2 regions of the Streptomyces sp. NPDC020362 genome follow, and region 1 is predicted to be linked to the other one. Evidence: riboswitches for the same ligand, from Rfam matches in the RefSeq annotation. Region 1 holds a riboswitch; the other holds the start of a gene.
The links. Region 1 has a riboswitch for glycine ahead of gcvT (glycine cleavage system aminomethyltransferase GcvT). Riboswitches for the same ligand answer to the same signal wherever they lie in the genome.

Region 1 (9,506 bases):
AGGAGCGGTTCCAGCCGCTGGCCGAGAGTTCCTGGGCGGAGGTCACACAGGGGGCGTAGCTGAAGCCGTCGACCTCCATGTTCCCGTACTGGGCGTCCGGAGAGCCGGCCTGGCCGTGCCACAGGAGCATCCAGATCTGGCCGGAGGAAGGGGTGGCGAGGGCGCGCAGCAGTGCCTCGTAGGCGTCGTAGCGCCCGGGGGTGACCTGGCGCAGCATGTGCTCGACGCTGCCGCTTGGGCTCGCGCTCACCTGTCTTACCGCCCCTTCGATTCTTGCCCCGCGTTCGGACACAGCTTAAGCGCCGAATGGCTCGGGACCTCGTGTCCGTCGGCGAGTGCGGGTTCGTGGTGGGTTCTCGCGCAGTTCCCCGCACCCCTGGGGGTCGGCTGAGGCTGCGTCGGCTTCTAGTGGCCGTACTGGTAGAAGGGGCGGACGTTTGATTTGAGCCAGTGACCCACGGGGTCCTCGGCCACGTCCAGGAGGACCAGGTTGACCGGCCACTGGACCGGGACCTTGCCCAGAGCTTTACCCAGGGCCTCCAGGGGAAGGGCTCGCAGGTCGCCCTCCCACTGGGAGAGTTCCACGCCCACGAACATCACCGGGTCGGCGGTTTCTATGACGGCCAGGCAGCGGCGGGCCGTGAGGACCACACCCGTCGCCGCGAACTCGGCGGAGGCCGCGGAGAGGAAGTCGACCGGGTCGTCCTGCCAGTCGGGCTCGAAGAGGCGGACCCGGCCACCGCTGCTGGGGCCGTCCAGCGGGGTGCGGCCCGTGCGGCACAGCTCGGCCACCGCCTCGGGCGGGAGCGGGATGCCGACCACGCCGTCGGGGTTGACGGCGATGCCGACCTGCGGGGGCAGGCCGCGGGCGAACTCCACCGCCGGGGCGATGGTGAACGACATGTGGGAGCCGGCCACCTGGCGGAGCTGCTCCTCGGAGCTGAAGACCGGGACGTGGACCTGGCCGTCGATCTCCAGGGTGGGCAGGTCGAGCGGGCCGCTGTCCGGGCCGCCGCCGTTGGGCAGCGGGATCCACAGGAAGCTCCGGCCCAGGACTTCGATGATCCGGCCGCCGGCGGAGGGTATGCCGAGGGAGGCCGAGAGCACCTCCTCCAGCTCGTTGCCGGGCCAACCGCTGTGCGGGTGGGGGTGTGTCTGTGCCGGAATGTCCGCGGGAAAGCCCGCCGCCGAGAAGTCCATCTGCCTGCCGCCTGCTGGGAACCGCCGTTGTGATTCAAAAGGCTAGCGGGTGCCTGTGACACCGTTCAGTCCGATGGCCGGCTCGGTCCGGTGAACGACTCATTCCGGTGACCGGCCCGGTCCGTGAGCGGCTCCGGTGATCGGCTCGTTCCGGGGCCCGACCGGGCCCGGGGACGGTTTCTCCGGACCGATGACACCGCTCGGCCCCGCTCCGGCTCCGTCCTCACTCCGGCCGGGCGGCGAAGCCGATGCGGCGCAGGACGTCCGCCGCGTCGCGGTCCAGCAGCACCGCCGAGCCGCAGCCGGCGGGCAGCTCGCCCCGCTCCACCGCGCCGACCAGACGGGCGGCCGTACGGCGGTGGCGGCCGAAGGCGTACCGGGACACGCCCCTGCCCCGTTGCCGCTGCCCCTCCCTGGCCGCCGCGGGAGCCACGTCGAGAAGGAGCAGGTGCAGGGTGCCGCCGCGGCGCCGGGCCTCGCGGGCCAGCCAGGCACGCACCCAGGCCTGGGTGCCGCAGTCGTGCACGACGACCCCCTCGCCGGTGCGCAGGGCGCGGCGCAGTCCGGCGTAGTGGGCGAGGCGGACCAGCGGGCGGTAGAGGGCGTACGGCAGGAGGCGTGGCAGGCGGGCCGCCCAGCGGTCCCGGGTGTCCTGGGAGTCGACGCGGTGGCCGAGGACCGCGCGGTGCATCAGGGTGGACTTGCCACTGCCGGGCAGGCCGGCGATCACCACCAGGTCACGGGGGCCGAAGAGCAGGGCGTGCGGGCCGCGCCCGGCGCGGTCGCGCAGGTCGCGGACGACGGGGGCCGGGCGTTCGGCGCAGCGCTCGCGGGCCGGGGCCGGGCGCTGCCCGGGCACCGCGACGCCGGTGGCGGCGTAGGCCGTGGTCCTGTTCACCGTGATCGTCCTCCCCTGTGGGCCTGCAAAGGTCATGCCCCTCGGATGCAAAGAGAAGGTAATGCGCGGTGTCCGGCCGTTGGGTGCGCGTACTGCCACAGGTCGGTTACAGATGCGGGCCCTGACGGGTGGGGGTCCGGCGTGCAATGATGTGGCCGCCAACTGCATATCGGCCGCTTGAATCCGCGCGGGAGAGTTCCCAGCAGCCTTCGCTGGGACGCCGAAGGAGCAAGTCCCTCCCTTGAATCTCTCAGGCCCCGTTACCGCGCGGGCGAGGCACATCTGAAAAGCGGGCCGCTGTGTCAGTGGCTCCACCCAAGGTGCAAACCGTGATCGTCCCTGTGGCGGTCCCGGCGAACCTCTCAGGTTCCGATGACAGATGGGGAGGAACGTTCCTCGCCTGTCATACCTGCCCTTGGGAGACGACCGACCGATGAGCAGTACCGAACCCACCGAGCTGCGCCACACCGCGCTGGACGCGCTGCATCGCTCGCTCGGTGCGACGATGACCGACTTCGCGGGCTGGGACATGCCCCTGCGCTACGGCTCCGAGCGCGACGAGCACGTCGCGGTGCGGACCAGGGCCGGACTCTTCGACCTCTCCCACATGGGCGAGATCACCGTGACCGGACCGCAGGCAGCCGCCCTGCTGAACTACGCCCTGGTCGGCAACATCGCCTCCGTCGGCGTCGGCCGCGCCCGCTACACCATGATCTGCCAGGCCGACGGCGGCATCCTGGACGACCTGATCGTCTACCGGCTGGCCGAGGCCGAGTACATGGTCGTGGCCAACGCCTCCAACGCCCAGGTGGTGCTGGACGCGCTGACCGAGCGCGCCGCCGGCTTCGACGCCGAGGTCCGCGACGACCGTGACGCGTACGCGCTGATCGCGGTCCAGGGTCCCGAGTCCCCCGGGATCCTGAAGTCCCTCACCGACGCCGACCTGGACGGCCTGAAGTACTACGCGGGCCTGCCCGGCACGGTCGCCGGCGTCCCCGCGCTGATCGCGCGCACCGGCTACACCGGCGAGGACGGCTTCGAGCTGTTCGTGAAGCCCGAGCACGCCGTGGAACTGTGGCAGGCGCTGACCAAGGCCGGCGAGGGCGTGGGCCTGGTGGCGTGCGGCCTGTCCTGCCGGGACACCCTGCGCCTGGAGGCGGGCATGCCGCTGTACGGGCATGAGCTGACCACCTCGCTCACCCCCTTCGACGCCGGGCTCGGCCGGGTGGTGAAGTTCGAGAAGGAGGGCGACTTCGTGGGCCGCGAGGCGCTGACCGAGGCCGCCTCCAGGGCTGAGCAGAACCCGCCGCGGGTACTCGTCGGGCTGATCGCCGAGGGCCGCCGGGTGCCGCGCGCCGGCTACCCGGTCGTCGCCGGCGGCGCGGTGATCGGCGAGGTCACCTCCGGTGCCCCCTCCCCCACCCTGGGCAAGCCGATCGCCATCGCGTACGTCGACGCGGCGCACGCGGCGCCGGGCGCCGAGGGCGTCGGCGTGGACATCAGGGGGAGCCACGAGCCGTACGAGGTCGTGGCTCTGCCCTTCTACAAGCGCCAGAAGTAGACACTGGGCGCGGTCCGTACCCGAAGCGTGACCCTGCGCACATTCATCTGCTCACCAGCAGAACCAGTAGTCCCCCATTCATCAGCACTCCCGCGCGTACAGGAGAATTCAGGCCATGAGCAACCCCCAGCAGCTGCGCTACAGCAAGGAGCACGAGTGGCTGTCGGCCGCCGACGAGAACGGCGTCGCGACGGTCGGCATCACCGAGTTCGCGGCCAACGCGCTCGGCGATGTGGTCTACGCCCAGCTCCCCGAGGTCGGCGACACGGTGACCGCGGGCGAGACCTGCGGCGAGCTGGAGTCGACCAAGTCGGTCTCCGACCTGTACTCCCCGGTCACCGGTGAGATCGTCGAAGCCAACCAGGACGTGGTCGACGACCCGTCGCTGGTGAACTCCGCCCCCTTCGAGGGCGGCTGGCTGTTCAAGGTTCGCGTCACGGAGGAGCCGGCCGACCTGCTCTCCGCCGACGAGTACACCGCCCAGAACGCCGGCTGAGGAGTCGTAGCCGTATGACTGTCCTGAACACGTCCCTGCACGAGCTGGACCCGGAGATCGCCGCCGCGGTCGACGCCGAGCTGCACCGCCAGCAGTCGACGCTGGAGATGATCGCCTCCGAGAACTTCGCGCCGGTCGCGGTGATGGAGGCCCAGGGCTCGGTCCTGACCAACAAGTACGCCGAGGGCTACCCGGGCCGCCGCTACTACGGTGGCTGCGAGCACGTCGACGTCGCCGAGCAGATCGCCATCGACCGGATCAAGGAGCTGTTCGGCGCCGAGTACGCCAACGTGCAGCCCCACTCCGGAGCCTCCGCGAACCAGGCGGCCCTGTTCGCGCTGGCCCAGCCCGGGGACACCATCCTCGGCCTGGACCTGGCGCACGGCGGCCACCTGACCCACGGGATGCGGCTGAACTTCTCCGGCAAGCAGTTCAACGTGGTCGCCTACCACGTGGACGTCGAGACCGGTCTGGTCGACATGGCCGAGGTCGAGCGGCTCGCCAAGGAGCACCGTCCGAAGGTGATCATCGCGGGCTGGTCGGCTTACCCGCGTCAGCTGGACTTCGCCGAGTTCCGCCGGATCGCCGACGAGGTCGAGGCGTACCTGTGGGTCGACATGGCGCACTTCGCGGGCCTGGTCGCCGCCGGTCTCCACCCGAACCCGGTGGAGTACGCGGACGTGGTGACCTCCACGACCCACAAGACGCTCGGCGGCCCGCGCGGCGGCATCATCCTCGCGAAGAAGGACTTCGCGAAGAAGCTGAACTCGTCCGTCTTCCCGGGCTTCCAGGGCGGCCCCCTGGAGCACGTGATCGCGGCCAAGGCGGTCTCCTTCAAGGTCGCGGCGAGCGAGGACTTCAAGGAGCGCCAGCGCCGTACGGTGGAGGGCGCGCGGATCCTCGCCGATCGGCTGACCGCCGCCGACGCCCGCGAGGCCGGCGTGAACGTGCTGTCCGGCGGTACGGACGTGCACCTGATCCTGGTCGACCTGCGCGAGTCCGAGCTGGACGGGCAGCAGGCCGAGGACCGTCTCCACGAGGTCGGGATCACCGTCAACCGCAACGCCGTGCCGAACGACCCGCGTCCCCCGATGGTCACCTCGGGCCTGCGGATCGGTACGCCCGCCCTCGCCACCCGCGGCTTCACGGCCGAGGACTTCGCCGAGGTCGCGGACGTGATCGCCGAGGCGCTGAAGCCGTCCTACGACGTCGAGGCCCTCAAGGCCCGGGTGAAGGCCCTGGCCGACAAGCACCCGCTGTACCCGGTTCTGAACAAGTAAGACACCTTTTGCGGGGCACCGCGCACACTGGAAAGAACAGCGCGCGGTGCCCCCGCACCCCGCACCATCCCTGCACGACCCCGCACCACCCCGCATTGAGGAGTTCCCGTGGCCATCTCGGTCTTCGACCTGTTCTCGATCGGCATAGGCCCGTCCAGCTCCCACACGGTCGGTCCGATGCGCGCGGCGCGCATGTTCGCCCGCCGGCTGCGCAACGAAGGCCTCCTGGAGAAGGCCGCCGCCGTCCGCTGCGAGCTGTACGGCTCGCTCGGCGCGACCGGCCACGGCCACGGCACCCCGAAGGCGGTGCTGCTCGGCCTGGAGGGCGCCTCGCCGCGCACCGTGGACGTGGAGACGGCCGACGAGCGGGTGGAGAGCATCAAGAGCACGGGCCGGCTCTCCCTGCTCGGCGAGCACGAGATCCCCTTCTCCTTCCACGACGACCTGATCCTGCACCGCCGCAAGGCCCTGCCGTACCACGCCAACGGCATGACCATATGGGCCTACGACACCGCGGGCACGGAGCTGCTCTCCAAGACGTACTACTCGGTCGGCGGCGGCTTCGTCGTGGACGAGGAGGCGGTCGGCGCGGACCGCATCGTGCTGGACGACACGGTCCTGAAGTACCCCTTCCGCACCGGTGACGAGCTGCTGCGTCTCACCGCAGAGACCGGCCTGTCGATCTCCTCCCTCATGCTGGAGAACGAGCGGGCCTGGCGCACGGAGGCGGAGATCCGTGCGGGCCTGCTGGAGATCTGGCGGGTGATGCAGGCCTGTGTCGCGCGGGGCATGTCCCGCGAGGGCATCCTGCCCGGCGGTCTGAAGGTCCGCCGCCGCGCGGCCGTCTCGGCCCGCCAGCTGCGCGCCGAGGGCGACCCTCTGGCGCACGCGATGGAGTGGATCACGCTCTACGCGATGGCGGTGAACGAGGAGAACGCGGCGGGCGGCCGGGTCGTGACCGCCCCGACGAACGGCGCGGCCGGCATCATCCCGGCGGTCCTGCACTACTACATCAACTTCGTGCCCGGCGCCGACGAGGACGGCATCGTCAGGTTCCTGCTGGCCGCCGGCGCCATCGGCATGCTCTTCAAGGAGAACGCCTCGATCTCCGGCGCCGAGGTCGGCTGCCAGGGCGAGGTCGGCTCCGCCTGCTCGATGGCCGCGGGCGCCCTCGCCGAGGTCCTCGGCGGCTCCCCCGAGCAGGTCGAGAACGCGGCCGAGATCGGCATGGAACACAACCTCGGCCTGACCTGCGACCCGGTCGGCGGCCTGGTCCAGATCCCCTGCATCGAGCGCAACGGCATGGCCGCGGTGAAGGCGGTCACGGCCGCGAAGATGGCGATGCGCGGCGACGGCTCGCACAAGGTGTCGCTGGACAAGGTCATCAAGACCATGAAGGACACCGGCGCGGACATGAGCGTCAAGTACAAGGAGACGGCCCGCGGCGGGCTCGCGGTGAACATCATCGAGTGCTAGGGAAATAGGCCCTGACCAGCGCGTTCGTTCCTTTCGGCGCTGTCAGGTCCTTCTGCTCGGCGGTTCGCGGCGCCCTCGGTCACCGTTCGGAGACGGACGACCGTCCCGTGGGGTGTACCGGCGGGCGGACGCCCCGGAGAAGCAGGAGCGTGTGCCTGTCCCGCCCGCGGGACAGGCACACGAGCTGCTCTTGGTGGCCGGGGTCGGACAGTCCGACGAGGACCGCCCCACCCCGCCGGGTCCGGCTGGAGTACTAGCGGGCGGAACCCTCCCTGCGATAGAGGACACCCTCGCTCCACACCAGGTCGAGCTGGCCCCACTCGATCGCCGACGCGACGTCGGGGAAGAAGCTGCGGCCGTTGTAGTTCGCACTCGTATTGCAGAGGACCGGAATTCCGCTGCACTTGTAGTACTCGCGCAGAATGGCGTGCAGGTTCGGGTCGTCGGACTCGTTGACGGTCTGCAGCCGTGCGGTGCCGTCCAGGTGCATGACCGCCGGAACCCGGTCGATCCATTCGGGGCGGACCCAGTGCTCGAAGAGCATGTGGGGATCCGGCGTGCCCGGCTCGAAGACGGTGGGAGCGTGCTCTTCGAGGCAGATGGGCGCGACGGGCCGGTAGTGCTCCCGGCGCTTCACGTCGTTCAGGAGCTTCTTCATCTTCGCGTCGGTGGCGGGGGCGATGATGCTGCGCCCGCCGAGAGCCCGGGGCCCCAGTTCCGCGCGGCCGTTGAGCACGACCACGGGCTCGCCCGTGGTGTGCAGGAGCCGGGCCAGCTCTTCCGGGCTGCACGACGACGTGCTCCAGCCCTGCGGCACCTCCTGCGTCGGCTCGAGGGCCGGCCCGAGCCGGGTGCCCCATTCGATCGGCCGGAGGCCGTCACCGCCGGCCGCGGCGAGGCAGGCCGTGCCGATGGCGACACCGGAGTCGTCGGGGAACGGCGGCACCCACATGGCCTTGATCGTCGGGTGGGAACGCAGTGCACTGTTCCACTTGATGTTCAGCGCACAGCCGCCCGCGAAGCAGAGGTTCCACGCGCCGCCGCCCTTCCACGCCTGGATCTTCCTGGTCACGCGGTCGATCAACAGCTCCTCGAGGAAGGCGTGGACGCTGGCCAGCACGTCCTCGTCGCAGACACCGAGGACGGTGGTGCGCCGCTGCACCGCCGTGAGGAACTCGTGCACGTAGGCGTGCGACTTCTCGCCGGTGCTGCCGCACCCGATGATGTTCTGGCGGTAGGTCCGCACCCGGGGTGAGTCGGCGTCGAAGTACTCGAAGAACTCCTCCCGGAAGACCGCCTTGATCTCCTCCCGCGGCGTGCCGAGGGCGATGTACGCCATCATCTTTCCGGCGACGGAGAGGTCGTCGACATTGGTCGACTTGTTCTGACGCTTGAACGGCCCCCAGTACTGCGAGGTCATCGAGTACGTGTGGCCGATGAGCGGGAACGCCTCGCCACCCGGCTCGATGCGCCCGTCGGCGTCGACGCAGTACAGCCGGGGGAAGCAGCCGCCGTCCCAGACCAGGACCATCGACGGCTCGCCGCGACGGGCGAACGGGCTCGTACAGTAGGCCGACGCGAGGTGGCCGGCCACGTGGACGTAGCTCTCGTAGTCATGGGCCTGGCCGCCGATGGCTATCCGACCGTGGTGGCCGGGCAGTCCCGGGTCGGGCACCCGGTCCGTCTCCCGGTAGGGGGCGACGAGGAGTTCGGTCCGGGTACCGCCGCTGAGTACCGACACGTGACCGTTCGTGGCGCCGTCCCAGCCGTCCACCGCCCACTTGCCGACGTCGCCGAGCCCGAAGCCGAACCCGGACATGATCGTGACCAGGTCGTCGAGTTCGTCCACGTTGCTGTACCGGGCACCGTTGGCGATCTTCTGCATCTCGATGTTGAACACGAGGCGGTCCTCGTCGAGCAGCGCGATGCCGCCGCTCTGGGTGAGCTTCAGGCCTGCCGTGATCATGGTTGTGCTTCTCCCGTGTGTATGAGGACTCACATGGCTGTGCGTCGGGTGACTCAAAGTTCTTCGTGGTCGAGTTCGGCCAGCGGCCGCCGGCCGTCGGCGACCATGGCGTCGAGCAGGTTTCGGTAGAACTGCGGGATGCACTCGACGAGATCGGGGTGAACGAGGTCCGCCGCGATCTCGAAGTCGCAGCGGAATCCGTCCGCGCGATCGACGATGTTCAGCGCCAGGGGGTTGCCGGTGTGCGTGATCGGCAGCGGGTCGGCCTCCGACACCGCGAGCCCGTCCATGGCAGGCACCGCCACCTGGCGGTAGAACGACATCGACGTCGTGAACAGCTCGCTGCGCAGTCCGGCTCCGGACGGGGCGAACTCCGTGATCAGGTCCGCGAACGGGTGGTCCTGGGCCTCGAGGCCGTCCACCAGCTGCGCCAGGACCTCGGCCACGTAGTCCGCGACCAGGATGTCCGCCGGGCGCCGCAGGCGCAGCGGCAGCAGGTTCGAGCAGTAGCCGACCACCTGGTCCAGTTCCGGCGGCCGCCGGGCGGACGCCACCGGTACGACGACGTCGTCCTGACCGGTCAGACGGTGCTGCAGGGCGGCCCAGGCCGCGACCAGATAGGCGAACAC
Region 2 (9,506 bases), on a different contig from region 1:
CGTCAACCGTGAGCGGATCGACCAGGTTCCGCTCGCGAACGGTGACGAGGTGCAGATCGGCAAGTACCGGCTGGTCTTCTACGCGAGCCGGCAGGGCATCTGACCCTCCGGATCCCGTCCGGGGGACCCCAGGGAAGGTCCATGCTTCAAACACCGAGCGGCGGTGCCCGAAACGGTACCGCCGCCACGGACAGTGGGCTGATGAGCATCGGCACGGTGCTGAACGCGCTGCGCGACGAGTTCCCCGAAGTCACCATCTCCAAGATCCGCTTTCTGGAGTCGGAGGGGCTCATCGAGCCGCGGCGGACCCCATCGGGGTACCGCAAGTTCAGCGCCGGGGACGTGGAGCGTCTCGCTCACGTCCTGAGGATGCAGCGGGACCACTATCTGCCGCTCAAGGTGATCCGCGAGCACCTGGCGGCCATGGAGCGGGGCGAGGCCGTCCAGCTGCCCGTGGTCGGGCGCCAGCGCACCGGGCAGGAGGCGCCGGAGCCCGCCGAGCGGCCCACACTCGCCCGGGTCGGGCGGGCCGAGCTGCTGGCGGCCGCCGGTATCGACGAGGACGACCTCAAGGAGTGGGAGTCGTACGGGCTCGTCGCTCCTCTGGAGGACGGGGCGTACGACGCCGAGTCCGTCACCGTGGCCTCGCTCGTCGCCGAGCTGGGCCGGTTCGGGATCGGGCCGCGACACCTGCGGGTGATGAAGGCGGCGGCCGACCGCGAGGCGGGTCTCGTGGACCAGGTGGTGGCCCCCCTGAAGCGCCACCGCAACCCTCAGACCAGGGCACACGCCGAGGCTCGTACGAAGGAGCTGGCGGCGCTCACGGTGAAGCTGCACGCCGCACTGGTACAGACCGCCCTCGGGGTGCGGCTGCCCTGAGCGGCGGGGTCTCCCGGACGGCCGGATCGGGCACCTGTTCCCGGCCCGACTACCCAAACGTCCCGGGCACGGCCTAGGGTTGCTGTGTGAACGAGCTCGATGTCGTAGGTGTCCGGGTCGAAATGCCCTCCAACCAACCGATCGTGCTCCTGCGCGAAGTGGGAGGCGACCGTTACCTCCCCATCTGGATCGGGCCGGGGGAGGCGACGGCGATCGCCTTCGCCCAGCAGGGCATGGCGCCCGCGCGACCGCTGACCCACGACCTGTTCAAGGACGTGCTGGAGGCCGTCGGCCAGGAGCTGACCGAAGTGCGCATCACGGATCTGCGTGAGGGCGTCTTCTACGCGGAGCTGGTCTTCGCCAGCGGGGTCGAGGTGAGCGCCCGTCCCTCCGACGCCATAGCGCTCGCCCTGCGCACCGGAACGCCGATCTACGGCAGCGACACCGTGCTGGACGACGCCGGCATCGCCATTCCGGACGAGCAGGAGGACGAGGTGGAGAAGTTCCGCGAGTTCCTCGACCAGATCTCGCCCGAGGACTTCGGCACCAGCAGCCAGTGAGCCGGGTCCCGCCGGGCGCCCGGCGGGTCTGTGACCGGTCGGTCGACGGCCCGTGGGGCCCCGGCAGCATGGCAATTGCCACCGGCCATTGAGAGCGTCCTACGGCCTCCCGTGAACGCATTCGGCTAGCCTTTCCCCGCGGTGGGGACGGGAAACCACTCCTAGGGTGATTATCACTCGGCGTGCCGAGTGTGGCGATCGTTGACGCACCCCTGGTGACTGCCTACCGTCGAGAGGGCAGGTCAAGGACGGAGGTCGGCGTGAGAACGAGCGGCGACGGTACGGTGGGGGGTACCCCCGGACGCGGTCTGGGGGAGAGCGGTCCGTACCCGCTTCACAGCAGCGCGGTCGACCACGCCCAGCAGCGACCGACGGCGGTGCCGAACGGCGGAGGGGCGGCGTCCATGGCGTCCGAGGAGATCGGCTATCGCGGGCCCACGGCCTGCGCTGCGGCCGGCATCACCTACCGGCAACTCGACTACTGGGCCCGTACCGGCCTCGTCGAGCCGAGCGTGCGGCCCGCCTACGGGTCGGGCACCCAGCGTCTCTACAGCTTCCGGGACATTGTCGTCCTGAAGATCGTGAAGCGCTTCCTGGACACTGGGGTTTCGCTGCAGAACATCCGCTCGGCCGTGCACCACCTGCGAGAACGCGGTTTCCGCGATCTGGAGCGCATGACCCTCATGAGCGACGGTGCGACGGTCTACGAGTGCACCTCCCCGGACGAGGTCCACGCCCTGCTCCAGGGCGGTCAGGGCATCTTCGGGATCGCCGTCGGCGTGGTCTGGCGCGATGTGGAAAGCGCGCTCTCCCAGCTGCACGGGGAGCGTATCGACACCGGGGAGACGCTCATCGGGCACAACCCCTCGGACGAACTGGCGCGGCGCCGCAACCGGGCTGTCTGAGCGGAACCGCGCCCGGGCCCGCCGGGCGCGGGCGGGGCGCTGGTGAGTGCGTAGAGGCCCTGACCGTCGGCCCTGACCGCCGACGCTTGTCGCAAGGGGCCGTCCGGGCGTCGCAGCCCTGCTCCGGCCCGTCCCGTGCCGGTCCGTTGTCAGTGGCGTGGTGCAGCATCAGAGGTGTGAGAAACGCTCCCACGGTCCTGCATCTCGACATGGACGCCTTCTACGCCTCGGTGGAGCAGGCATCCAAGCCGAGCCTGCGTGGGAAGGCTGTCGTCGTGGGCGGACTGGGACCGCGCGGAGTGGTGGCCACCGCGTCGTACGAGGCGCGCGTCTTCGGGGTGCACTCGGCGATGCCGATGGCCCAGGCGCGCCGCCTGGCGCCGAACGCCGCGTACCTCGTGCCGCGCTTCACTCTGTACCGGTCGGTCAGTGACCAGGTGATGGCGCTGCTGCGGGAGCTGTCGCCGCTGGTGGAGCCGCTGAGCCTGGACGAGGCGTTCGTGGACCTGGAGGCCGGGGGAACGGCCTGGGACGAGGAATCGGCACGCCTGGCCGCAGTCAAGCTGCGCGCGGACATACGGGCGGTCACGGGGCTCACCGGGTCGGTGGGGCTGGCCGCCTCCAAGATGCTCGCGAAGATCGCCTCGGAGCAGGCCAAGCCCGACGGACTCGTACTCATCGAGCCCGGGACCGAGCGGGCGCTGCTGGGCCCCATGCCGGTGCGGACCCTGCCCGGGATCGGGCCGGCCACCGGGGACCACCTGAGACGGGCAGGGATCACCATGGTCGAGGAGCTGGCCGAGGCGGGCGAGGACGAGCTGGTACGGCTGCTGGGCAAGGCGCACGGGCACGCGCTGTACGCCATGGCGCTGGCGCGTGACGACCGGCCCGTGGTGGCCGAGCGGGAGACCAAGTCGGTATCGGTCGAGGACACCTACGACGTGGACATCCACGACCGGCTGCGGGTCGGTCTGGAGGTGCAGCGGCTCGCCGACCGGTGTGTGCGGCGGCTGCGCGAGGCCGGGCTGTCCGGGCGGACCATCGTGCTGAAGGTGCGCAGGTACGACTTCTCGACGCTCACCCGGTCCGAGACGCTCAGAGGCCCCACGGACGACCCGGCGGTGATCCGGGAGGCAGCCGCGCGGCTGCTGGAGTCCGTGGACACCACGGGAGGCGTCCGCCTGCTCGGCGTGGGGGTCTCCGGGCTCGCCGACTACACCCAGGAGGACCTGTTCGCACAGGCGGCGGGCGAGCGGGCCGCGGCCGCGCAGGCGCCGGAGGAGGACGTGCCCGAGGCCGTGGAGCGCCCGGAGCCCGCGGAACGGCAGTGGCGTGCGGGACACGACGTGCGGCACGCCGAGTACGGGCACGGCTGGGTGCAGGGCAGCGGCCTGGGGCGGGTCACTGTCCGCTTCGAGACGCCGCAGTCCCCGCCGGGGCGGGTAAGGACGTTTCTTGTCGATGATCCTGCGCTGGAGCCGGCCGAGCCGCTGCCGCTGGTCCTGGACGGGGTGGACACCGAGGTGTAGGGGGCCTGCCTGTCCGCTGCCGGGTGCGGGTTCGTCGTGGTTCTTCGCGCAGTTCCCCGTGCCCCTGGGTGGGTGCTGCTCTGTTGTCGGGTGCGGGGGCTGTCGTGGTTCTTCGCGCAGTTCCCCGTGCCCCTGGGTGGGTGCTGCTCTGTTGTCGGGTGCGGGGGCCGTCGTGGTTTCTCGCGCAGTTCCCCGCGCCCTGGGTGGGTGCTGCTCTGTTGTCGGGTGCGGGGGCCGTCGTGGTTTCTCGCGCAGTTCCCCGCGCCCCTGAGCGGTTGCCGTTGGCGGAGTCGGCTCAGCAGGCCGTGTTTCCCTCAGCCTTCCTCGCTGCCTGCCAGCTTGCCGAAGTCGCGGTCCGGGGCGGGGGGCGGGGCCACGTCCAGGCCGTAGTGGTGGTAGAGCTGGAGTTCCTGTTCGGGAGAGAGATGGCGGCCCACGCCGAAGTCGGGGGCGTCCTTGATGAGCGAGCGCTCGAAGGGGACCCGGAGGGCACCTTCGACAAGTTCGCTGGGCTCCAGGGGGACGAAGGCGTCCCGGGAGAACAGGCCGGTGCGTATGGCCGCCCACTCCGGCACCCCCGTGGCGTCGTCGAGGTACACCTCGTCGACCGTGCCGATCTTGGTGCCATTGCGGTCGAACGCCTTGCGGCCGATCAGGTTGCGCGGATCGATGTCGGTCTGCACGGTCCCTCTCCCTCCACGTGGTCGCAACTCATCCGTAAGCACTACAAAAGAGCACATTCAGGGAGGCGGCCACTCGAGGGCTCGGGCGTTGACCTCGCTGGTAGGCTGACAGCGGCTGCTGACCCCGTGCGGGAGAGTCCTCCGACCACTTCGGAGGCGCCGAAGGAGCAAATCCTCCCCGGAATCTCTCAGGCCCACGTACCGCACGGACGAGGTCACTCTGGAAAGCAGAGCGGGTGCCGACGGCTTCCGCTCTCACCGACGGTGAAAGCCGGCGCCCTCGGGTGCCCGGTGAAGCTCTCAGGTTGAGATGACAGAGGGGGAGGCCGTCGGGGCACCCACGCCGTGGTGCCCCTCGAAGGTCGCGTCAGACCAGGAGGCCTCCGCAATGACCGCCCATCGCATTCCGCTCTCCGAGCTCGAAGCGGGCATCCCCTTCGAGCAGCGCCACATCGGGCCCGACCAGGAGGCGCGGGCCAAGATGCTCGCGCACGTCGGATACGGCTCCCTCGACGAGCTGACCGCCGCCGCGGTCCCGGACGTGATCAAGAACGCGGACGCCCTGGACCTGCCGGGCGCCCGCACCGAGGCCGAGGTGCTCGCCGAGCTGCGCTCGCTCGCCGACCGCAACCAGGTCCTCGGCTCGATGATCGGGCTCGGCTACTACGGCACCTTCACCCCGCCGGTCGTCCTGCGCAACGTCATGGAGAACCCGGCCTGGTACACGGCCTACACGCCGTACCAGCCGGAGATCTCGCAGGGCCGTCTGGAGGCCCTGCTGAACTTCCAGACGATGGTCGCCGAGCTGACCGGCCTGCCCACCTCCGGCGCCTCCCTGCTGGACGAGGGCACCGCGGCCGCCGAGGCGATGGCGCTGTCCCGGCGCATGGGCAAGAACAAGAAGGGCCTGTTCCTGGTCGACGCGGACGCCCTGCCGCAGACCGTCGCCGTCATCGAGACGCGTGCGGAGCCGACCGGCGTCGAGGTCGTCGTCGCGGACCTCAGCGACGGCATCCCGGCCGACATCGCCGCCCGCGAGATCACCGGCGTCCTGATCCAGTACCCGGGCGCCTCCGGTGCCGTACGCGACATCAAGCCGCTGATCGACCAGGCCCACGAGCTGGGCGCCCTCGTCACCGTCGCCGCCGACCTGCTCGCGCTCACCCTGCTGACCTCGCCGGGCGAGCTCGGCGCGGACATCGCCGTCGGCACGACCCAGCGCTTCGGTGTCCCGATGGGCTTCGGCGGTCCGCACGCCGGCTACATGGCGGTGCAGGAGAAGTTCGCGCGCAGCCTGCCCGGCCGTCTCGTCGGCGTCTCCGTCGACGCCGACGGTCACAAGGCCTACCGCCTCGCGCTGCAGACCCGTGAGCAGCACATCCGCCGGGAGAAGGCCACCAGCAACATCTGCACCGCGCAGGTGCTGCTCGCCGTGATGGCCGGCCTGTACGCCGTCTACCACGGCCCCGAGGGCCTGCGCACCATCGCCCGCCGCACCCACCGCTACGCCACGATCCTCGCCGAGGGCCTGAAGGCCGGCGGTGTCGAGATCGTCCACGGCGCCTACTTCGACACCCTCACCGCGCGCGTGCCCGGCAAGGCCGCCGGGATAGTCGCCGCGGCCCGTGACAAGGGCGTCAACCTGCGTGCGGTCGACGCCGACCACGTCTCCCTCGCCTGCGACGAGACCACCAACCGTGCCCAGCTGGACGCCGTCTTCGCCGCCTTCGGCGTCGCGGGCGACATCGAGGCGCTCGACGCGGCCGCCGGGGAGGCCCTGCCCCAGGCGCTGCTGCGCACCGACGACTACCTCGCCCACCCGGTCTTCCACGACCACCGCTCCGAGACCGCGATGCTGCGCTACCTGCGCAAGCTGGCCGACCGCGACTACGCGCTGGACCGCGGCATGATCCCGCTGGGCTCCTGCACGATGAAGCTCAACGCGACCACGGAGATGGAGCCGGTCACCTGGCCCGAGTTCGGTCAGCTGCACCCCTTCGCGCCCGCCGAGCAGGCCGAGGGCTACCTCACGCTCATCCGCGAGCTGGAGGAGCGTCTCGCCGAGGTCACCGGCTACGACAAGGTCTCGCTCCAGCCGAACGCCGGTTCACAGGGCGAGCTGGCCGGTCTGCTGGCCGTCCGCGGCTACCACCGGGCCAACGGCGACGAGCAGCGGACCGTGTGCCTGATCCCGTCCTCCGCGCACGGCACCAACGCCGCCAGCGCCGTGATGGCCGGCATGAAGGTCGTCGTCGTGAAGACCGCCGGGGACGGCGAGATCGACGTCGAGGACCTGCGGGCCAAGATCGAGCAGTACCGTGACGAGCTGTCGGTGCTGATGATCACCTACCCGTCGACGCACGGCGTCTTCGAGGAGCACGTCGCCGACATCTGCGCCCAGGTCCACGAGGCGGGCGGCCAGGTGTACGTCGACGGCGCCAACCTCAACGCCCTGGTCGGCCTCGCCAAGCCGGGCCACTTCGGCGGCGACGTCTCGCACCTGAACCTGCACAAGACGTTCTGCATCCCGCACGGCGGCGGCGGCCCCGGCGTCGGCCCGGTCGCGGTCCGCGCGCACCTGGCGCCGTACCTGCCCAACCACCCGCTGCAGCCGGAGGCCGGACCGGAGACGGGCGTCGGCCCGATCTCGGCGGCGCCCTGGGGCAGCGCCGGCATCCTCCCCATCTCGTGGGCGTACGTCCGCCTGATGGGCGGCGAGGGCCTCAAGCGCGCCACCCAGGTGGCCGTGCTCTCCGCGAACTACATCGCCAAGCGCCTGGAGCCGCACTACCCGGTGCTCTACACCGGTCCCGGCAACCTGGTCGCGCACGAGTGCATCATCGACCTGCGCCCGCTGACCAAGGCGACCGGCGTGAGCGTGGACGACGTGGCCAAGCGCCTGATCGACTACGGCTTCCACGCGCCGACCATGTCCTTCCCGGTGGCCGGCACGCTGATGATCGAGCCGACCGAGTCCGAGGACCTGGCCGAGCTGGACCGCTTCTGCGACGCGATGATCGCCATCCGCGCGGAGATCGAGAAGGTCGGCTCCGGCGAGTGGCCCGCGGAGGACAACCCGCTGCGGGGTGCCCCGCACACCGCCGCCGCGCTCGGCGATGAGTGGACCCACGCCTACAGCCGCGCGGAGGCCGTCTTCCCGGCCGGAGTCTCGGTCGCCGACAAGTACTGGCCGCCGGTGCGCCGTATCGACCAGGCCTTCGGAGACCGCAACCTGGTCTGCTCCTGCCCGCCGCTGGACGCGTACGAGGACTGAGCGCCTTACGGCCCGGTGCCCCCCGGCGGAGTACCCTCCGGCCGAGCACCTTCCCGGTGAGAGCCCCGCCCGAGCTTCGGGCGGGGCTCTTGCCTTGCTCACGCGGTCGCGAGCGACACCTCGGTCGACTTGATCAGGGCAATCACGTCCGAGCCCACGAAGAGGCCGAGGTCTTCGGCCGCGTCCTTGGTGATCACCGCCGTGAGTTTGCCGCCCGCCACGGCGATCTTCACCGAGGCCATGGCTCCGCCATGGGCGAGCTGGACGATTGCGCCGGGCAGCTGGTTGCGGATGGACAGCCCCTCCACACCGCTCGTGGCCAGGGCGATCTCCGTCGACTTCACCAGGGCGTGGACGCGGGAATCCGGGGCGAGGCCGAGCTGTTCGACGGCCTCCAGGGTGATGGCCGCCATGAGCTCCTGCCCGCCGTCCAGACGGATCTTGACCGTGGCCATGACCTCGCCGGGCTGGACCTCGGTGACGGTGCCGGGGAGCTGGTTGCGGATGCTGAGTGTCATGGGCACCCACGGTAGAGCGCCTGTCCGGTCAGGCAGGGTATGCGTGTGTCTGGGTCGCTTTGACAGTCGCCCAGACAGCTGCGCCGGGGTGCAGGTCCAGCTCGGCGGCGCCGACCGTGGTGAGGTCGGCGGCGAGGGCGAGCTCGCCGGTGAGGTCGGCGCGGATCTGGTCGCCGTGGGTCTCCAGCCCCGCGACCTCGCAGCGCCACAGATTGCGGGCGCTGGCACCAGTGGGCCGGTCCCGGAAGAGGGTGACGGCGACCGGCGGGAACGCCACGAAGACCGGTCCGGACAGGTCCTCCGTGGTCGTGATCGACGGCCCTGCCTCCAGCCGTACGGTGTGCCCGTCGGCCACTCCGCGGTAGAGGTTGAGGCCGACCAGCTGGGCGATGTAGTCCGTGCGCGGATGGCGGGCGATCTCGGACGGAGTGCCCTCCTGGACGACCCGGCCGTGTTCGACGACCACCAGCCGGTCGGCGAGCACCATGGCGTCGAGCGGGTCGTGCGTGACCAGGACGGCGACCGCCTCGAACTCGGCCAGATGGCGGCGCAGCTGGGCGCGCACCTCCAGCCGGGTGCGGGCGTCCAGGGCCGCGAGGGGTTCGTCCAGGAGCAGCAGCCGGGGCCGGGTGGCGAGCGCGCGGGCGAGCGCGACGCGCTGGGCCTGGCCGCCGGAGAGGCGGCGGGGCTTGGCACCGGAGTGGTCGGTGAGGCCCATCCGGTCCAGCCAGGCCGCGGCCTGTGCACGGGCCTCGGCCTTGGAGGCGCCCTGGCAGCGCGGCCCGAAGGCCACGTTGTCCAGGGCGGACAGATGCGGAAAGAGGAGGTAGTCCTGGAAGACGACGCCGACCGGGCGGGACTCGGGCGGAATGCGCTCCAGGGACGCGCCGTCCAGCCGCAGATGGCCGTCGGTGAGGGGGACCAGACCGGCGAGGGCGCGCAGGGCGGTGGTCTTGCCGGCGCCGTTGGGGCCGAGCAGCGCGACGACGTCTCCGGGAGCCGCGGCCAGGGCCACGTCGAGGCGGAAGGTGCCCCGGTCGACGACGAGGTGGGCGTCCAGCCCCTGCTCGCCCACGGCCTCGGGCGCGAGGTCGGCCTCGGGGGCGTCGATGTCGGTCATGAAGGGATCGTCCAGCCGGGTCTCGTCGGGGGCGTGGG

Region 2: another riboswitch for glycine. It lies ahead of gcvP (aminomethyl-transferring glycine dehydrogenase); the one in region 1 lies ahead of gcvT (glycine cleavage system aminomethyltransferase GcvT).

Annotation. Positions count from the first base shown of each region.
Region 1 is NZ_JBFAET010000026.1:40,615-50,120, reverse strand. Features, by position in the region: gene AB0H32_RS13500 (enhanced serine sensitivity protein SseB C-terminal domain-containing protein) at 1-250, opposite strand, end outside; gene AB0H32_RS13495 (enhanced serine sensitivity protein SseB) at 406-1,200, opposite strand; gene AB0H32_RS13490 (AAA family ATPase) at 1,424-2,098, opposite strand; glycine riboswitch at 2,277-2,374, shown strand; gene gcvT (glycine cleavage system aminomethyltransferase GcvT) at 2,532-3,659, shown strand; gene gcvH (glycine cleavage system protein GcvH) at 3,775-4,155, shown strand; gene glyA (serine hydroxymethyltransferase) at 4,170-5,435, shown strand; gene AB0H32_RS13470 (L-serine ammonia-lyase) at 5,544-6,911, shown strand; gene AB0H32_RS13465 (carbamoyltransferase N-terminal domain-containing protein) at 7,165-8,877, opposite strand; gene AB0H32_RS13460 (aminotransferase class III-fold pyridoxal phosphate-dependent enzyme) at 8,931-9,506, opposite strand, start outside.
Region 2 is NZ_JBFAET010000024.1:57,316-66,821, reverse strand. Features, by position in the region: gene AB0H32_RS12930 (FHA domain-containing protein) at 1-103, shown strand, start outside; gene AB0H32_RS12925 (MerR family transcriptional regulator) at 142-879, shown strand; gene AB0H32_RS12920 (bifunctional nuclease family protein) at 966-1,439, shown strand; gene AB0H32_RS12915 (MerR family transcriptional regulator) at 1,700-2,344, shown strand; gene AB0H32_RS12910 (DNA polymerase IV) at 2,521-3,873, shown strand; gene AB0H32_RS12905 (PRC-barrel domain-containing protein) at 4,188-4,556, opposite strand; glycine riboswitch at 4,676-4,770, shown strand; gene gcvP (aminomethyl-transferring glycine dehydrogenase) at 4,945-7,830, shown strand; gene AB0H32_RS12895 (TOBE domain-containing protein) at 7,929-8,348, opposite strand; gene AB0H32_RS12890 (ABC transporter ATP-binding protein) at 8,377-9,468, opposite strand.